3 regions of the Bacillus sp. OTU2372 genome follow, and region 1 is predicted to be linked to each of the others. Evidence: riboswitches for the same ligand, from Rfam matches in the RefSeq annotation. Region 1 holds a riboswitch; each other region holds the start of a gene.
The links. Region 1 has a riboswitch for S-adenosylmethionine ahead of AAHB15_RS11870 (O-acetylhomoserine aminocarboxypropyltransferase/cysteine synthase family protein). Riboswitches for the same ligand answer to the same signal wherever they lie in the genome.

Region 2: another riboswitch for S-adenosylmethionine. It lies ahead of mmuP (S-methylmethionine permease); the one in region 1 lies ahead of AAHB15_RS11870 (O-acetylhomoserine aminocarboxypropyltransferase/cysteine synthase family protein).
Region 3: another riboswitch for S-adenosylmethionine. It lies ahead of AAHB15_RS05140 (homoserine dehydrogenase); the one in region 1 lies ahead of AAHB15_RS11870 (O-acetylhomoserine aminocarboxypropyltransferase/cysteine synthase family protein).

The regions. Positions count from the first base shown of each region.
Region 1 covers NZ_JASATK010000005.1:239,264-244,479, forward strand. The annotation lists gene AAHB15_RS11835 (arsenate reductase family protein) at 115-471, shown strand; gene gcvH (glycine cleavage system protein GcvH) at 522-905, shown strand; gene AAHB15_RS11845 (YusG family protein) at 1,017-1,256, shown strand; gene AAHB15_RS11850 (toprim domain-containing protein) at 1,388-1,744, shown strand; gene AAHB15_RS11855 (thioredoxin family protein) at 1,751-2,059, shown strand; gene AAHB15_RS11860 (nuclease-related domain-containing protein) at 2,546-3,415, opposite strand; gene AAHB15_RS11865 (hypothetical protein) at 3,671-4,018, shown strand; SAM riboswitch class I at 4,084-4,184, shown strand; gene AAHB15_RS11870 (O-acetylhomoserine aminocarboxypropyltransferase/cysteine synthase family protein) at 4,252-5,216, shown strand, end outside.
Region 2 covers NZ_JASATK010000002.1:550,948-556,163, forward strand. The annotation lists gene mmuM (homocysteine S-methyltransferase) at 247-1,212, opposite strand; gene mmuP (S-methylmethionine permease) at 1,187-2,596, opposite strand; SAM riboswitch class I at 2,679-2,782, opposite strand; gene AAHB15_RS07545 (carbohydrate kinase family protein) at 2,868-3,836, opposite strand; gene AAHB15_RS07550 (glycoside hydrolase family 32 protein) at 3,858-5,216, opposite strand, start outside.
Region 3 covers NZ_JASATK010000002.1:26,056-31,271, reverse strand. The annotation lists gene argH (argininosuccinate lyase) at 1-1,162, shown strand, start outside; SAM riboswitch class I at 1,492-1,601, shown strand; gene AAHB15_RS05140 (homoserine dehydrogenase) at 1,696-2,928, shown strand; gene AAHB15_RS05135 (glycosyltransferase family 2 protein) at 3,122-4,507, shown strand; gene AAHB15_RS05130 (glycosyltransferase) at 4,569-5,216, shown strand, end outside.

The sequences.
Region 1 (5,216 bases):
AGGAAATTATACAAAAGGTGTCGAATTTTACCTATTGGAGTGCGGTCTATTAGGAGTTTAGAGAGCCATATGATAAAATTTTCTATGAATTAAAGGATAGGGTGGTGAAAACCATTGGCTTTAACTTTTTACTGGTATCCAAAATGCGGCACATGCCGTAACGCGAAGAAATGGCTGGATGCACATCATCTTTCCTATGAAGAAGTACATATCGTCGAGCATCCCCCGTCACGAGATCAGTTGCAGGAACTTTATCAAAAAAGTGGCTTGGATTTAAAGAAATTTTTTAATACAAGTGGTTTAAAATATCGTGAATTAGGGATTAAAGATAAAATGAAGACGGCAACTGAGGACGAATTGCTCGATTTGCTTGCATCTGATGGGATGTTAATCAAAAGGCCGATATTGACGGATGGCGAACTCGTTACCGTTGGTTTTAAAGAAGAAGAGTTTGAAAAAAATTGGCTCTAGCTTCTAATTGAAGGTGAATTTTTATATAAAAACCAGGAGGGATTTTGCATATGAGTACACCAAAGGAATTACGTTATTCTGAAGAACATGAATGGGTAAAGGTAGAAGGGGAAAAGGTCCGCGTCGGGATCACTGCCTTTGCACAGCATGAATTAGGAGATATCGTTTTCGTAGAACTTCCAGAAGTTGGTGCTGAAATAACAGCTGACGAACCATTTGGAAGTGTTGAATCAGTCAAAACCGTTTCTGAGCTTTATGCCCCTGTCAGCGGTAAAGTTGTGGAAGTAAACGAAGAATTAAGTGACAGCCCTGAGTTTGTCAACGAATCTCCATATGAAAAAGCATGGATGATTGTTATCGAGCCTTCCAATGTAGGCGAAGTAGACAAACTAATGACTGCTGAGCAATATGAAGAAATGATTAAAGAAGATTAATCCCTTTCAAAGCACCTATTCTTATGGGTGCTTTTTCTCTTAAATTTCCACTCCTTTTCTTGTCGGGCAGGGACAGACTATTCCTAAACCATATTGAAGAGGGTGGAGCAAATGACATTAAACCAACAAAAGATTGATGTGACCGACCGAGTGGTTGGAAAATTAAAAAATGGCGAAATTGAACTGTTTCTTGAAAATACATCAATAGGTAAAATAAAGCTTTCTGATCAGATGCAAGTGGAATTAGATCATCATTTTGAGGCAGAACAACAAAAAATTTATCAGCATGTAACCGTAACTGAACAGCCGAATGCCAAGTATACCGACTGTGATGATGGTGGATGGTGTTAACATAATTTCAAGCAAATACCTATTTCTTAGCGGACAATCATGTTATAGTTAACTTACTAACAAGATGGTACACGAAATCAGTATTTTAGAATATGTTAACATAAACAACTTTATATTACAGGTGATGGGATATGAATGATTCGTATGTTGACAAAGTTCTTATTGTCGAAGGAAAATCCGATAAAAATAAGGTTAAGCATATTGTGAAGGAACCTGTGGAGATTATCTGTACAAATGGAACCATCAGTCATTCCAAGCTAGAGGAGTTGATTGAGTTTCTTGAGGATAAGGATGTTTATATCCTTGTCGATGCAGATGATTCAGGTGAGAAGCTTCGCAAACGATTTAAACGTGAATTTCCCCATGCGGAGCATTTGTATATTGACCGGATGTATCGGGAGGTAGCGACGGCCCCTGAACACCACTTGGCAATGGTCCTATTAGGGGCAAATATTGATGTACATGCTGAGTATTTAGAAATGAGTTAATGTGTGATGAATGAATGGAATCGAACTGAATTGGCTGATTTCCTCGACCGTGAGGGAATCGGTCTGTTATATTTCTATACCCCTCTATGCGGCACCTGTCAGGTAGCGTCTCGGATGCTTCAAATCACGGGTGAGCTTGTAGAGGTTACAATGGGAAAAATGAACCTGAATTTTTATCCGGATTTGGCTAAGAATTTTGCAATTGAGAGTGTACCAAGCCTGTTGATTATTCGTAATGGTGAGGTCCAGGAAACGATTTATGCGTTTCATTCTGTTCCATTTTTGCTTGAAAAAATTAAATCTTATCTAGGGTGAGCAGATGCGGGGAGCGCATCTGCTTTTTCTATGAGGCTGTGGGCGAAGAAGGAACATAATTTTCCCCCAACTGGTAACAAAGGGTTGGGCACGGTCAAAATAAAAAGGAATTGTGCCCATCACGGTGAAGCGGAAACGGTCAAAATAAAAAGGAATTGTGCCCATCACGGGTAAAACGGAAGCCGTAATAGTCAAAATAAAAAGGAATTGTACCCATCACGGGTAAAACGGAAGCCGTAATAGTCAAAATAAAAAGGAATTGTGCCCATCACGGGTAAAACGGAAGCCGTAACGGTCAAAATAAAAAGGAATTGTGCCCATCACGGTAAAGTGGAAGTGGTAACGGTCAAAATAAAAAGGGATTGTGCCCATCACGGGTAAACAGAAAAAGGCAACCGTCCAAATAAAAAATAATTGTCCCATTAAATGAATTAAGAGCTATCTTTTCTAACAAAAACTCGCGACAGTAAACATACATACCTCTGGCTATTCGTAAAAGAGCCCCTTTGTCTTTCCATTACAGATCAAGTTTTGTTTTAGAACCCTCCGAATAGTTTTTTTTGAATCAATACTCTCACACCATTCAAAAACTAAGTTAGTTGTAATTTTCTCATTAGGATAAAGCAACTTTATTTCCCCTACAGCTCTTAAAACCGCAGAGTCAAGCCCCTCACAATGCCCACATACCTGACACTGCACATGTCTATCAAAACTAGAAACATCAAAAGAATGACAAACAGCACAAATAATCCCTTTCTTTAACATATCAATTGAATACTTTGAGTACTTTTCATAGGGGGACTCCGTCTGGTGCATAGATACTAATTGCTCAGCTAGACGTTTATGGCGTCCATTTAAAGTGGATGATTTCCTATTTAATTTACACATAAAATCAGGCAGCTGATTTGGATAGATTATGGGTTTATTCATAGGGGATTGATATAAGTGGAATTTAGGGTTAATAAAAATTACATATGCCTCAATAGTCATGTGATACCCAAGGCCTTGAAGTAGCTGCCTGAGCAGAGATTCACACCGTTCTAATTGTAGCAGAGGATTCTTAATTTCCTTTTTGATAGCGAGAGAATAAAACCTGCCATTTTCATAATTAAAATCACCTTCATAATTTTTTACCTCGAATAGGTGAATGGGGTCTTGTCTAATCATCAACGTATCAATTTGAAACTTGTTATTGTTTGACTCCAGCAATAAGTCATGTAAGAGGTAACTTGGAGGTTCGAGCTTCCCCGTTAACAAATCAAACATTTTTTCACCCTCATAACCTTTAGCTTTATTATGAAGATATTTTTTTTCCTTTTCTTCTAATTCTGTTCTAGCGTCTAATAGCTTTAATATTCTTAATTCAAGTGGTTCTGGGCGATCCTATAAAATCATACTCCACATCCTTTCTAGTATCACCTTCATTTTAACCAGAATCCCAAGTCAAAGATTTGACTATTTTTTAACACTTTCGAAGACTCGACATATTTCTCGGGAAATCGTCTTAAATAGCCCATTTCATCAGAGAATTGTCGAGCGATAATCAAAGGAATACCGCCTTCCATGCTGAATAAGTAAACTAATACGTGCGCAAAGACCGGAGTGGTAGAAATGAACGAACTGGCAGAAAAATTCTTAGGAAAATTCACCTTACAGGGGCATATCCTAAGCTTAATCAGACATACCGATATAAAAGTAAAATTTTGTTGTGAAGAGGGAACTGCTACAATCGAAATCAAAAATGGAAAAATATCATTACTAAACAATCTGGATTCAATATGGTACGAGATTAAGGGAGACTCCAACGCAATGAAACAGCTTTTCGAAGGAACCGAAACACTGCGAACACTCGAAAAGAAAGGACAGCTAACCGTATCCGCCCCCCTAAGAACAACGCTGCTCCTAGAATCCATCTTCTTTTTAACAAAAGCACATGAAAATCTTGCTAAAGTCATATAATCCTATATGTTGACTCGGAATTAAATTTCTAGTAATCTATATTTAACAACAATTGATAGCGCATATTCTTATCTAGAGTGGTGGAGGGACTGGCCCTTTGAAGCCCGGCAACCGGTTATAAAACACGGTGCCAATTCCAGAGAGCAGCTTGCTCAAAAGATGAGAAGAGTTAACCCCCTCTTCTAGGAAGCGGGGTTTTTTCATTTTTTTGATAAAAAGGAGGAACAGGAAAAATGGCGGAAAATCAAAAAAAGTACCGTTTTGAAACACTAAGTGTTCATGGAGGCTTGTCACCAGATCCTGTAACAGGAGCACGCGCTGTCCCAATCTATCAAAACAATGCCTATCAATTCAAAAATACAGAACATGCAGCCAACCTGTTTAGTCTAGTAGAACCAGGGTACATATACACAAGAATTCACAACCCAACGACAACTGTTTTTGAAGACCGCGTCGCACTATTAGAAGGAGGAGTAGGAGCACTCGCCGTTGCCAGCGGCATGGCTGCCATTACACTCGCGATCTTAAATATCGCCGAAGCAGGCGATGAAATCGTCGCTGCTTCCAATCTTTACGGCGGAACCTATAATTTATTAGCGGTTACCTTGCCTAAATACGGAATCAATGTAAAATTTGTCGATGCAGAAAATCCGGAAAACTTCCGCAACGCAATCACTGAAAAAACAAAAGCCGTCTTCGCAGAAACCATCGGTAATCCAAGTTTACGAGTACTTGATATTGAAAAAGTGGCCGACATTGCCCATGCAGCAGGGGTCCCCTTAATTATTGATAATACCTTTGCCACACCATATCTCTGCCGGCCAATCGAACATGGTGCCGATATTGTCGTTCACTCGGCAACTAAATGGTTATTAGGCAACGGAACCACAACTGGCGGCATTATTGTCGATGGCGGTAAGTTTGATTGGAATTCTCCAAGATTCCCAGGCTTCACCACCCCGGATGACAGCTATCATGGCCTTGTCTATGCAGAAGCCTTAGGGGCAATTGCCTATATCATAAAAGCGCGCGTCCAATTATTACGTGATCTCGGACCTGCACTAAGTCCGCAAAATGCCTTCCTGTTTACATTAGGGCTAGAAACGCTTCATGTGCGGATGAAGGAGCATGTAGCCAATACCAAGCAAATCGTTGATTATTTATTAGCTCATCCGGCGGTGGAGTGGGTATCCTATCC
Region 2 (5,216 bases), on a different contig from region 1:
CTATTTAAAAATTTATGTAAACACTTGGTAGAGTTGCCGTTTACACTTTAAATTTATAATTCCATCATAATACCAAGTAAGCATTTTCATAGATTTTGTAATTAAAAAAAGCAAGCTTTTATAAAATTTTTTCTTTTTTGTCTTTAGTATTCGTTAAAACATAAAACGGATAAAAAAACAGACCAACGGTAATATCCACCATCGGTCTGTTTATTAATTTCATTCTAAATATCAATAGTTTTATTTTTAATCGTGGAGCAAAACCTCAGAAGACCGCCATTTTTTTGAAATCTCCTCAATGTGTTGAGGAGTGGTTCTGCAGCATCCTCCTATTAACCGTGCTCCTGCTTTATACCATTCCTCAGATTGACTATCAAACGCATTACATTGTTCATGGCCATGCCATGTTTTTGTTTCTGCATTATAGGTTTCACCCGAGTTTGGATAAACAAGAATCGGCTTATTGGTGTTTGCGCTCAGCTCCTGAATGGCACCAGTAACAACATTAATTGGTGCACAATTGAGTCCAATCGCAACAATTTGTTCGCTGTTTTCAAACAACCTGGCACAGTCCGCCAGCATAGTACCCTCACTAATCACTTCTTCATTTTTTAAAGAAAAGGATAACCACGCATAGGTGTCTGGAAATTCTCGCAACAATGAATCTAGTACTCTTGCCTCCTGCAAGGACGGGATTGTTTCAAATGCTAACAGGTCGGCACCTGCCTCAACTAAAGCAGAAATTCTTGGCCGATGGAATTCAGCTAACGTTTCATCGGTTACACCATAATTCCCTACATATTCAGAACCATCTGCAAGGTACGCCCCATAAGGTCCAACTGATCCTGCCACCAACGGTTTCGGCCGATTGGTTTCTCTATTTTCCTTCCAAAAATCATCTCGTGCCCTTTTTGCCAGCTGCACTGTTTTCTTAATTAACTCTATAGCCTCCGCTTCTTTTATTCCACGTGCGGCAAATCCATCAATCGTAGCTTGATAGCTTGCCGTAATAGCACAGTCCGCCCCTGCTCGAAAATAATCAGCATGAACTCGATAAATCAATTCCGGGTTTTCAAGTAATACTCGTGCAGACCAAAGGGGATCGTCTAAATTACAGCCATGTGCCTCCAGTTCTGTAGCTAATGCTCCATCAAGAATCATAATAGAATGTTGAGATAAAATGGACTCAATTGGATCGATTTTGCTGGACATACTCTACGCCCCTTTTCTTTAAATTTTGTGTTAAATAATAACTTCCGTAGCAAAGCAAAATAAATGGGATGCCGCAATACAGGGCAATTCGTTGTGTTGGATCAAAGGCAATTCCAATACATGATGCCAAACAAAGGATAAAAGATACAATTGGTACGAATGGGTAAAGTGGTGTTCGATACACTAGGTCCTTTTCAGATTTTCCTTCCTTCAAATATTGTCTCCGAAATAAGAACTGTGACAAGCTAATACTCATCCAAACGACCACCACTGCCAGGCCCGAAATGGACACAAGTACGATATAAACCGTATCTGGTGCAACAATACTGGAGAGTAGTGCCAAAGCCCCTCCCACCATGCTAAAGATGACCGCATTGATTGGGACCCCTTTTGTTGTCATTTTTCCAAAGATCGGTGAGATTGTCTTCTTATCCGCAAGTGACCAAAGCATTCTCGAAGAGGCATAGAGCCCTGAGTTAGCTGCTGATAGAATGGCCGTAAGGATAACAAAGTTCATAATGTCTGCAGCATATGGTACTCCAATTCTTTCTAATACTGCTACAAATGGACTCTCTAATACTCCTGCGTCAGACATAGGCAATAACGCTGATAAAATAACAATTGTTCCCACAAAAAAGATAATTAATCTCCACAAGGTGGTACGAATGGCCTTCGGTATTGTTTTTTCTGGGTTTTCTGTTTCCCCTGCTGCAATACCAATTAATTCCGTTCCTGAGAAAGCAAAATTAACCGCAAGCATGGTCATTAAAATGCCTGTAGCACCATGGGGAAATAAACCTGCGCTTGTAAAATTAGAAAAGAAGGGTTCTGAATTCGAATGAGTCATCGGAAGAATGCCTGCCAAAGCGGCAGCACCTAAAACAATAAATAGGATAATAGCAATTACCTTGATCGAAGAAAACCAAAATTCAGATTCAGCGAAAAACTTGACGGTCAGTACATTTAATACAAAAATCAAAATGGCAAAGAAAGCACTCCAGACCCAAACACCGATGAATGGAAACCACCTCTGCATCAGTAATCCTGCAGCTGTGAATTCAGAACCTAAAGCAACCGTCCAAGTCAGCCAATACAACCAGGCAACTGTATATCCCGTCCCGGGCCCGATATATTTAGCTGCATAGCTATGGAAGGCTCCCGTTTCTGGCATATGTACGGAGAGCTCCCCTAGACATAACATTACAAGGTAAACTACCAGGGCTCCAATCAGATAGGAAAGTATGGTACCAAACGGACCCGCTTGTTGAATGGTGTAACCCGTACTTAAAAATAGTCCAGTACCAATCACCCCTCCAAGCGACAGCATCACTAAATGACGTGTCTGCATTTTTCTTTGAAATACTTGCTTGTTTTTATTCTCCATTCCTACACTCCTTATGCTACTATCCAGAAAAAGCAAAAAACGCACTCGAAAAGAGTGCGCTGCTGACAAATAAAAACGGAAGCTCTCATCTATCAGGGTCTTCACCCGCAGGAATTAGCACAGTATCTTTGTAGACCTGTTGCTGAGGTTTCATCGGGCCAGTCCCTCCACCTCTCTGGATAAGAATATTTTTTTACAACCTTATCAATCTATGGAAATAATGTCAATCAATTTCTATACTTTTAACTAATATATTACGTTTTACTAAATCCTAATTTTGCAGTAATTGAATGATTTCCTCCTTTGTTGGAAGGGAGGAAATCGCCCCTTTTCCTGTGGTGGTAAGAGCTCCACTTGCATTGGCGTACGTAAGGATTTCTTGATGGTATTTATGAAGAACTTCTTCAAGATTTTGTTGTCTAACGTTTGTTTCTAAAAGCTTGTATAAAAAACCGCCAATGAAAGCATCTCCAGCTCCAGTGGTATCCTGCACATCAACTGCAAACCCGCTTGATTGAAATTGTTGGCCTTTTACATATAGTTCTGCACCTTGGGAACCTTTGGTGAAAATAACGGCTTTAACATCCCCAACAAATAACGATTGAATCGCTCGATCTACCTCATCAATTCCAGTAATGAATTCTAGCTCTTCATCTGATATTTTCACAAGGTGTGCATTTGGAATAAATTCTAAAATTGTATTTCTGCAAGCTTCAGGATGTTCCCATAGAGGCAGACGGACATTGGGGTCAAAACTGATTATACTGCCCTTATCCTTTGCTAAACGAATTGCCTTTACATGGGCCTGCTTCATCGGACTTTCCACTAAATCTACTGAACAGAAATGGAGAATATCACCCTCTTCAAACCAATTCTCCTCTATTTCACTTTCATGCAGCAACAGGTCCGCAGAAGGTTTGCGATAAAAAGAAAAGTCCCTCTCTCCATCAGCTCGTAATGATACGAAGGCAAGCCCTGTATTCGCCTCACTTGTTCTTGATATATTATCCGTCATCACCCCTGCCTGCTGAAGCTGCTCTAAAAGAAAATCACCAAACGCATCATTACCTAATTTGGTAATCATCGATGCCCTTCCTCCGTATTTCGCTACTGCGGCTGCGACATTTGCCGGTGCGCCACCAGGAGCCCGCTCAAACTCTACCACATCTTTTAGCGCTTTTCCCTTTTGAAGGGGAATAAAATCGATCAGTACCTCACCAATTGAATACATAGTTCTCATCATCTACACCTCATGCTCCTACTAAATGTCCCATTTGCTTGCTTGAAATAATGCCCTTCCGCCTTCTGCAAAAAAACGTACCTCCTTGCTATCCGCACCCGGGAAAATCCTGCTGGTAAATACCTCTTCACCATCATTTATAAAAATCTCAACAGAAGAGATATCCGCAAAAAGATGAAGCTTTATTTTAGATCCATCCACAGAGCATTTCCTCTCAGTTCCATACTGTTCTCCAACTGGTTCTCCTGAGAAAGTACGGTCTAATATGACCTTTTTCTGGAGCGCATCATATTTAAGAATTGTTTTTTCCTTTGTACCCGCTCTGAATTCAACACCGAATACCTCTGCATCAAAGTTCTCAAATTCACAGATCATCTCAAAAGAAGTCCCATTAAAATGCTCGTAAACCTTCTTCTCATCAAAGAGGACATCTTTTATTTTATGCTGCTGTTTACGAAGCCCCTGAAGCTCTTTAACTGGCTGCTGAATGAGCTTGCTTCCACGGATCGATAATTCTCTAGGCAGCGTCAAACAATGAGCCCAGCCATTTTTGTCTGTCGGGTAGTCCATTTCCGGAAGCCCCATCCAACCTACTAAAATCCTACGGCCATCTGGCTCCAACATCGTTTGTGGTGCATAAAAATCAAAACCTCTATCCAGTTCCTGAAAGGAGCCATGTGTCAGGGTTCGTGTTCTTACATCAAGTGGTTCGCCAAGAACATAACCAGATTGATAAATATTTTGAAACATATCGCCATTAGGGTTCAGCCCTTGAGGAGAAAAAATTAAGACACCTTGGTCCTGCAATTCAAAATAGTCCGGGCATTCCCACATATAGCCGAAACTTGACAGGCTGGTTCGCAATTCCCCTTCGAAATTCCAATTCTGCAAATCTAGAGAACGATACAGCACAACACAGCCTGTTTCATTTTCCCGCTGCGCACCAATGACAGCATAGTATTCATTTCCTGCTTTCCAAACTTTAGGGTCACGGAAGTGGTCTGTATAGCCATATGGTACATGATCTATCACGGGTTGTTCTAACTTATTTATTTTTCCATTCACATCCATAAAGGCTAGGCATTGATAGGGATGTCGCACCCAGTTCTCATCACGAGTATTGCCTGTATAAAGGAAATGCAGTTTCCCCTCATGCTCAATCGCACTTCCGGAATAAGCCCCATGACGATCGAACTTACTTGAGGGTTCAATTCCGATTCCGGCATTTTCCCAATGAACCAGATCCTTTGATTTAGTGTGATACCAATATTTTAGTCCGTGCACGGGTCCTAGCGGAAACCATTGATAAAACAAGTGATATTCTCCATTATAATAAGAAAAACCATTGGGATCATTTAATAAACCTGTTTCTGGCTGTAT
Region 3 (5,216 bases), on a different contig from region 1:
TAACGAAGTTGAGTTTTTAGTTGAAGATGAAGATATTCATATGAATATTGAAAAGCTCTTAATTGAAAAAATCGGACCTGTAGGCGGCAAGCTTCATACAGGGCGCAGCCGCAATGACCAAGTAGCTACTGATATGCATCTATACTTAAGAACTAAAACGACTGAACTAATTAAGTTAATTGAAGATGTCCAACAGGCATTAATTGGGCAGGCAAAAGAGAACATTCACACATTAATTCCAGGGTACACACACTTGCAGCGGGCCCAGCCAGTTTCCTTTGCACATCACCTAATGGCTTATTTTTGGATGTTTGAACGTGATAAAGAGAGACTTATGGATTCACTTAAACGAGTTAATTGGCTGCCACTAGGTTCCGGAGCACTAGCAGGGACAACATTTCCAATCAATCGTGAACGAGTCGCAGAAATATTAGGCTTTGAAACCATATATCCAAATAGTATGGATGCAGTGAGTGACCGTGATTTTATTTTGGAATTTTTATCGATTGGGTCTATTATTATGACACATATTTCAAGATTTTCTGAGGAATTAGTCATTTGGTCCAGCCAAGAATTCCAGTTTGTTGAACTTGATGATTCATTCTGTACAGGTTCAAGTATCATGCCTCAAAAGAAAAACCCGGATGTACCAGAATTACTTCGTGGTAAAACAGGAAGGGCTTACGGCAACTTAATTGGATTGTTAACCGTACTTAAAGGCTTGCCGCTTGCTTATAATAAAGATTTACAAGAAGATAAAGAAGGCATGTTTGATACGGTAGAGACTCTTGAAGGGTCATTAAAGCTGTTAGCTCCAATGATTGAGTCGATGACTGTCAACAAAGATGTGATGCGAAAGGCGATCAATAATGATTTTTCCAATGCAACGGATATTGCTGATTATTTGGTTAGAAAGGGCTTGCCATTCCGTGAGGCACACGAAGTGATTGGGAAAATAGTCTTATATTCAATTCAAGCCAATAAGTTTTTACTTGATTTAAGTTTTGAAGAATATCAAAGCTTTAGTCCTTTATTTGAAGAAGATATATACAAGGTATTGGCTCCTGAGCATGTAGTCGCGGTTAGAAACAGCTTTGGCGGCACCGCCCCAGAACAAGTGGAAAATCAAATACGCCTTGCACAGGGAAAACTTCAAAGATAACCATGATAATTTTAAGGCTCGCCAAACGGCGGGTTTTTATTTTCGTTTAGGAAATTATAAAATTTTCGCTTTTGGATAACTGTTAATAAAAGGACTCTCAACGTCCAGCTCCAGCGCCTAGCCCCTCGATGGTCTACAGCCACTCAGGGAATGAAGGCAAAGAACGCCTTCTTTCCCTGAGCTTCTTATGCTTGTCGGGGCTGTTCAAGGCGCTTGTGCTTTTGTTCATCAAATAATCGAATTAAAAGAATATATTGACATTTAATAATAATTAAACTAGAATATTTTTTATAACTTAACTTGGTAATTTAAATGAAAATAAAATATAACTCTTATCCAGAGAGGCGGAGGGACTAGGCCCGATGAAGCCCGGCAACCATCAAGGTATTCCTTGAAAAGGTGCTAATTCCTGCAGGTTATTTAGCCTGAAAGATAAGAGGAGGAATTAGCCCTCTTCTTATAAGAGGGCTTTTCTTCATTTATTAGAAAAACTGATAAAGATCATGCAAATATAATAAGAAGGGTGGATCAACATGTCTGTAATTAAAGTGGCAATCCTCGGGTTTGGGACTGTTGGTGAAGGGTTTTATCGAACGATTCAATCACATGCGGAAGAACTGACAGCCGTTTTAGGCAAGAAGGTAGAGGTGGCTGCCATACTAATCAAGAACAAGCAAAAGGAGCGGGACATTAACAAAGATGTATTAGTTACAACAGAATTTACGGATATACTAAATTTGCCACAGCTTGATGTTGTTGTCGAAGCCATTGTTGATAAAGACCCAACATACATATTTTTAAAGAAAGCCATTGAGCGTGGCTGTCATATTATTACAGCAAATAAGGAAATGTTCGCACACTATGGACAAGAACTGCTTGAACTTGCAAAAGAGCATCATGTCTCTGTTGGATATGAAGCCACTGTAGCTGGAGGAATTCCGGTTATTCAAACATTAAGACAATTATTAAATGTAAATCGTGTTCAGCAAGTTCAAGGTATTTTAAATGGAACATCGAATTTCATTTTAACGGAAATGCGAGAGAAGAAGCTTTCTTTTGCCCAAGCTTTACGAGCAGCACAAGAAAACGGCTTTGCTGAGGCCAACCCGACAAATGATGTAGAAGGCTTTGATGCCTTTTATAAAGCCATGATTTTAAGCAGACTTGCCTTTGGTGAAGAACCAAATTGGCATGCAGTTGAAAGGGTAGGGATTACTTCAATCACAAGAGAATTAATCGACACTGCCGAAAGGCTTGGACTTAGGTTTAAACATATTGCCAGTATAAGCAAATCGAGTCATCAACTAAAGGTATCTGTTAAACCAGTCCTTGTTGGAAATGAGCATCCTTTATATCATGTCGAAGGGGTTCAGAATGCAGTAAACATTTCTTCGGATATTGTCGGTCAAATAACACTACAAGGACCAGGTGCAGGGATGTATCCCACAGCAAGTGCGGTTATTGAAGATTTAGTCTACGTCTGTCAGAACCGGCCTGAAAGCCAAGGGCTCTTATCAACAAGTGAAACCAATACCGCTATTTCCGACCTTGAGCAAAAAGAAGAAAATTGGTTATTAGCTGGATTGTTTAATAATGCAATTGACCCTTCGATTAAATTGATTGAACATGTTGAAGATGGAACATGGATTGCAAAAGGGAAAAAGGGAGAAATTGAGGCGCTCTCGACACAAAATAATGAACTTATTTTTTTTCCGATTATAGGAGAATATGAAAAAGAGCAAATATCGGCAAGAGTAGCTTTATAGAATAATTAAACATTATCACCTTTATACAAAAAGAGCCCACGGCTCTTTTTTTTTTACCATTTACATTCGTGTTAACAAAAAAGTGCACAGAAACCATTAAATTAGGTATAAGTTTAGTCAGATACGATTGTCCCTCATATCCTATAAAGACCAAATGGACTAGTATAATCTAAAAGGAAGTGAAGAGGTCCGTATGACAGCAAAGTCTATAACGAATAGAAGTAATCCATTGTTCTCTGATTCCTTGGAACAGGAAAGATTAAGAGACGGCACTGGTGAAAAAAGCTGGGGCGGCGAATTTAAGTGGTCAAAAAGTATAAGAAAACGAAAAAACGATACTGACCAAATTTCAGAAAAAGGTACAAGTAAAATCTCACAGGATGATACGAATCATGAGATTGAAGTCAGTATTATCATTCCATCACAAAATAAGTATCCACTAAATTTATTTACCCTTTACTCCCTCGAGTATCAAACCTTTAACACTAGAAAGATGGAAGTAATCTTTATTAACGATGCATCTACTGATCAAACAGAAGAAGCATTAAAAAACTACCATCCTCCCTTTCAGTTTAATTATATTCGCAACACAAAAAAACTCGGTAGAGCTAGGGTTAGAAATTTAGGCATTCAAGCTGCAAGGGGGAGCATTCTTATTTTCCTTGATGCAGAAATGATTACTGAACCTGACTTTGTCGCGAATCACTTTAACTATCACCAAAATTCCCAAAATCTTATTGTAACAGGGGCAATGTATGCAAAAGCGTTATATTCATGTATTTTCCCAGAATTCTCCGACCGAATCATGAAAAAGCTCGAAAACTTAGCAAAAAAGAATCAAAAAATATATGAGAGATTCCAAGATTGTAAATTTCCTCTTGAAACGTCGTATCCACTAATCGAAAAAGACGATATAGTTCAGGGAACCTTCAAAGAAATATCGTATCGTGCGTACCCATGGTTTCAAGGAATCATCAGTAATTTCAACGAAGAATTAGAAGGGTTCATGTTTCCATGGATGGCATTTCTAACAGGGAATATGTCCATACGGAAGGAGCTTATAATTCAGGCCGGGATGTTTGATGAAGAGTTTTACCATTACGGTTATGAGGATTGGGAATTAGGATACAGATTACATCAAATGGGTGCAAAATATATAGTAAGCAATAAATTGACCACATACCACCAAGAGCATCCTGTTGGGGAGGCAAAGTGGAAAGAGGCAGTAGGAAACTTTGGTTTATTCTGTTTAAAACACCATGAAGTAGATGTGTTAATTTTAGCGTTAGAGATTGCTAGAATGACAGATATGCTAACCATGAATAATGTTTTAAAGGAATATAAACTGCTTCTACAAACAAATCCAGAACAATTTCAACGCTTCAGAGAAAAATTCATTGCTATCCTTGAGACCATTATTCTTATGCTAGAAGTCGACATTCGTCATATTAATATCTTAGGTGCTGCAGGCTATAGTTCAAAGGCTAGAGAAAGTCTTAAAAACGATATGAAACAAATTGAAACCCTTAATAGCTATCCGAATTTAACCAAGTTTTTGGCACTGGTGATAAACTCATAAACCAATGAGAGGAGTGGAAAAAGTGGTTTCCATTATTACTTGTACAATAAGAGATGAATGCATGGATAATATTTTTAATAACTATCAGCAACAAACATGGAAAGAAAAGGAGTTAATTATTATTTTGAATAAAAATTCAATGGACATTGATCGTTGGATTAAAAAGGCAAAGAACTATCCGAATGTCCAAGTGTTTCAATTGTATGAAAATGTCACTTTAGGCGATTGTTTAAATTTTGGGGTTTTGAACTCCAGCTATGATATTATAGCTAAATTTGACGATGATGATTATTACGGACCTGATTATATTAAAAATGCACTGTTGGTCTTTGAGGATCCAAATATCTCGATTGTTGGTAAAAACTCGATTTATATATATTTTAAAAATAAAAAGGCACTTATTCATGTTCAGGGAGCGGAAAATACTATGTCTGATACAGTAGCAGGTGCAACCCTGATGTTTAGAAAAAATCTATTTTATTATATCCGTTTTGAAAAAGTAAATCGTGCTGAGGATTACTTTTTTATTGATCAATGTAAAAAATTGGCTTTTAACATCTTTTCAACCGATCGTTTTGATTTTGCAGTTATTCGCCATGACTCAGAAAACCATACTTGGAAGATTGATGATGACGACCTAATAGGGTGGGGGGACCTAGTTGGGTATATGGATGATTTTCAATCGGTAGTATCAAATCAGAAATCAACT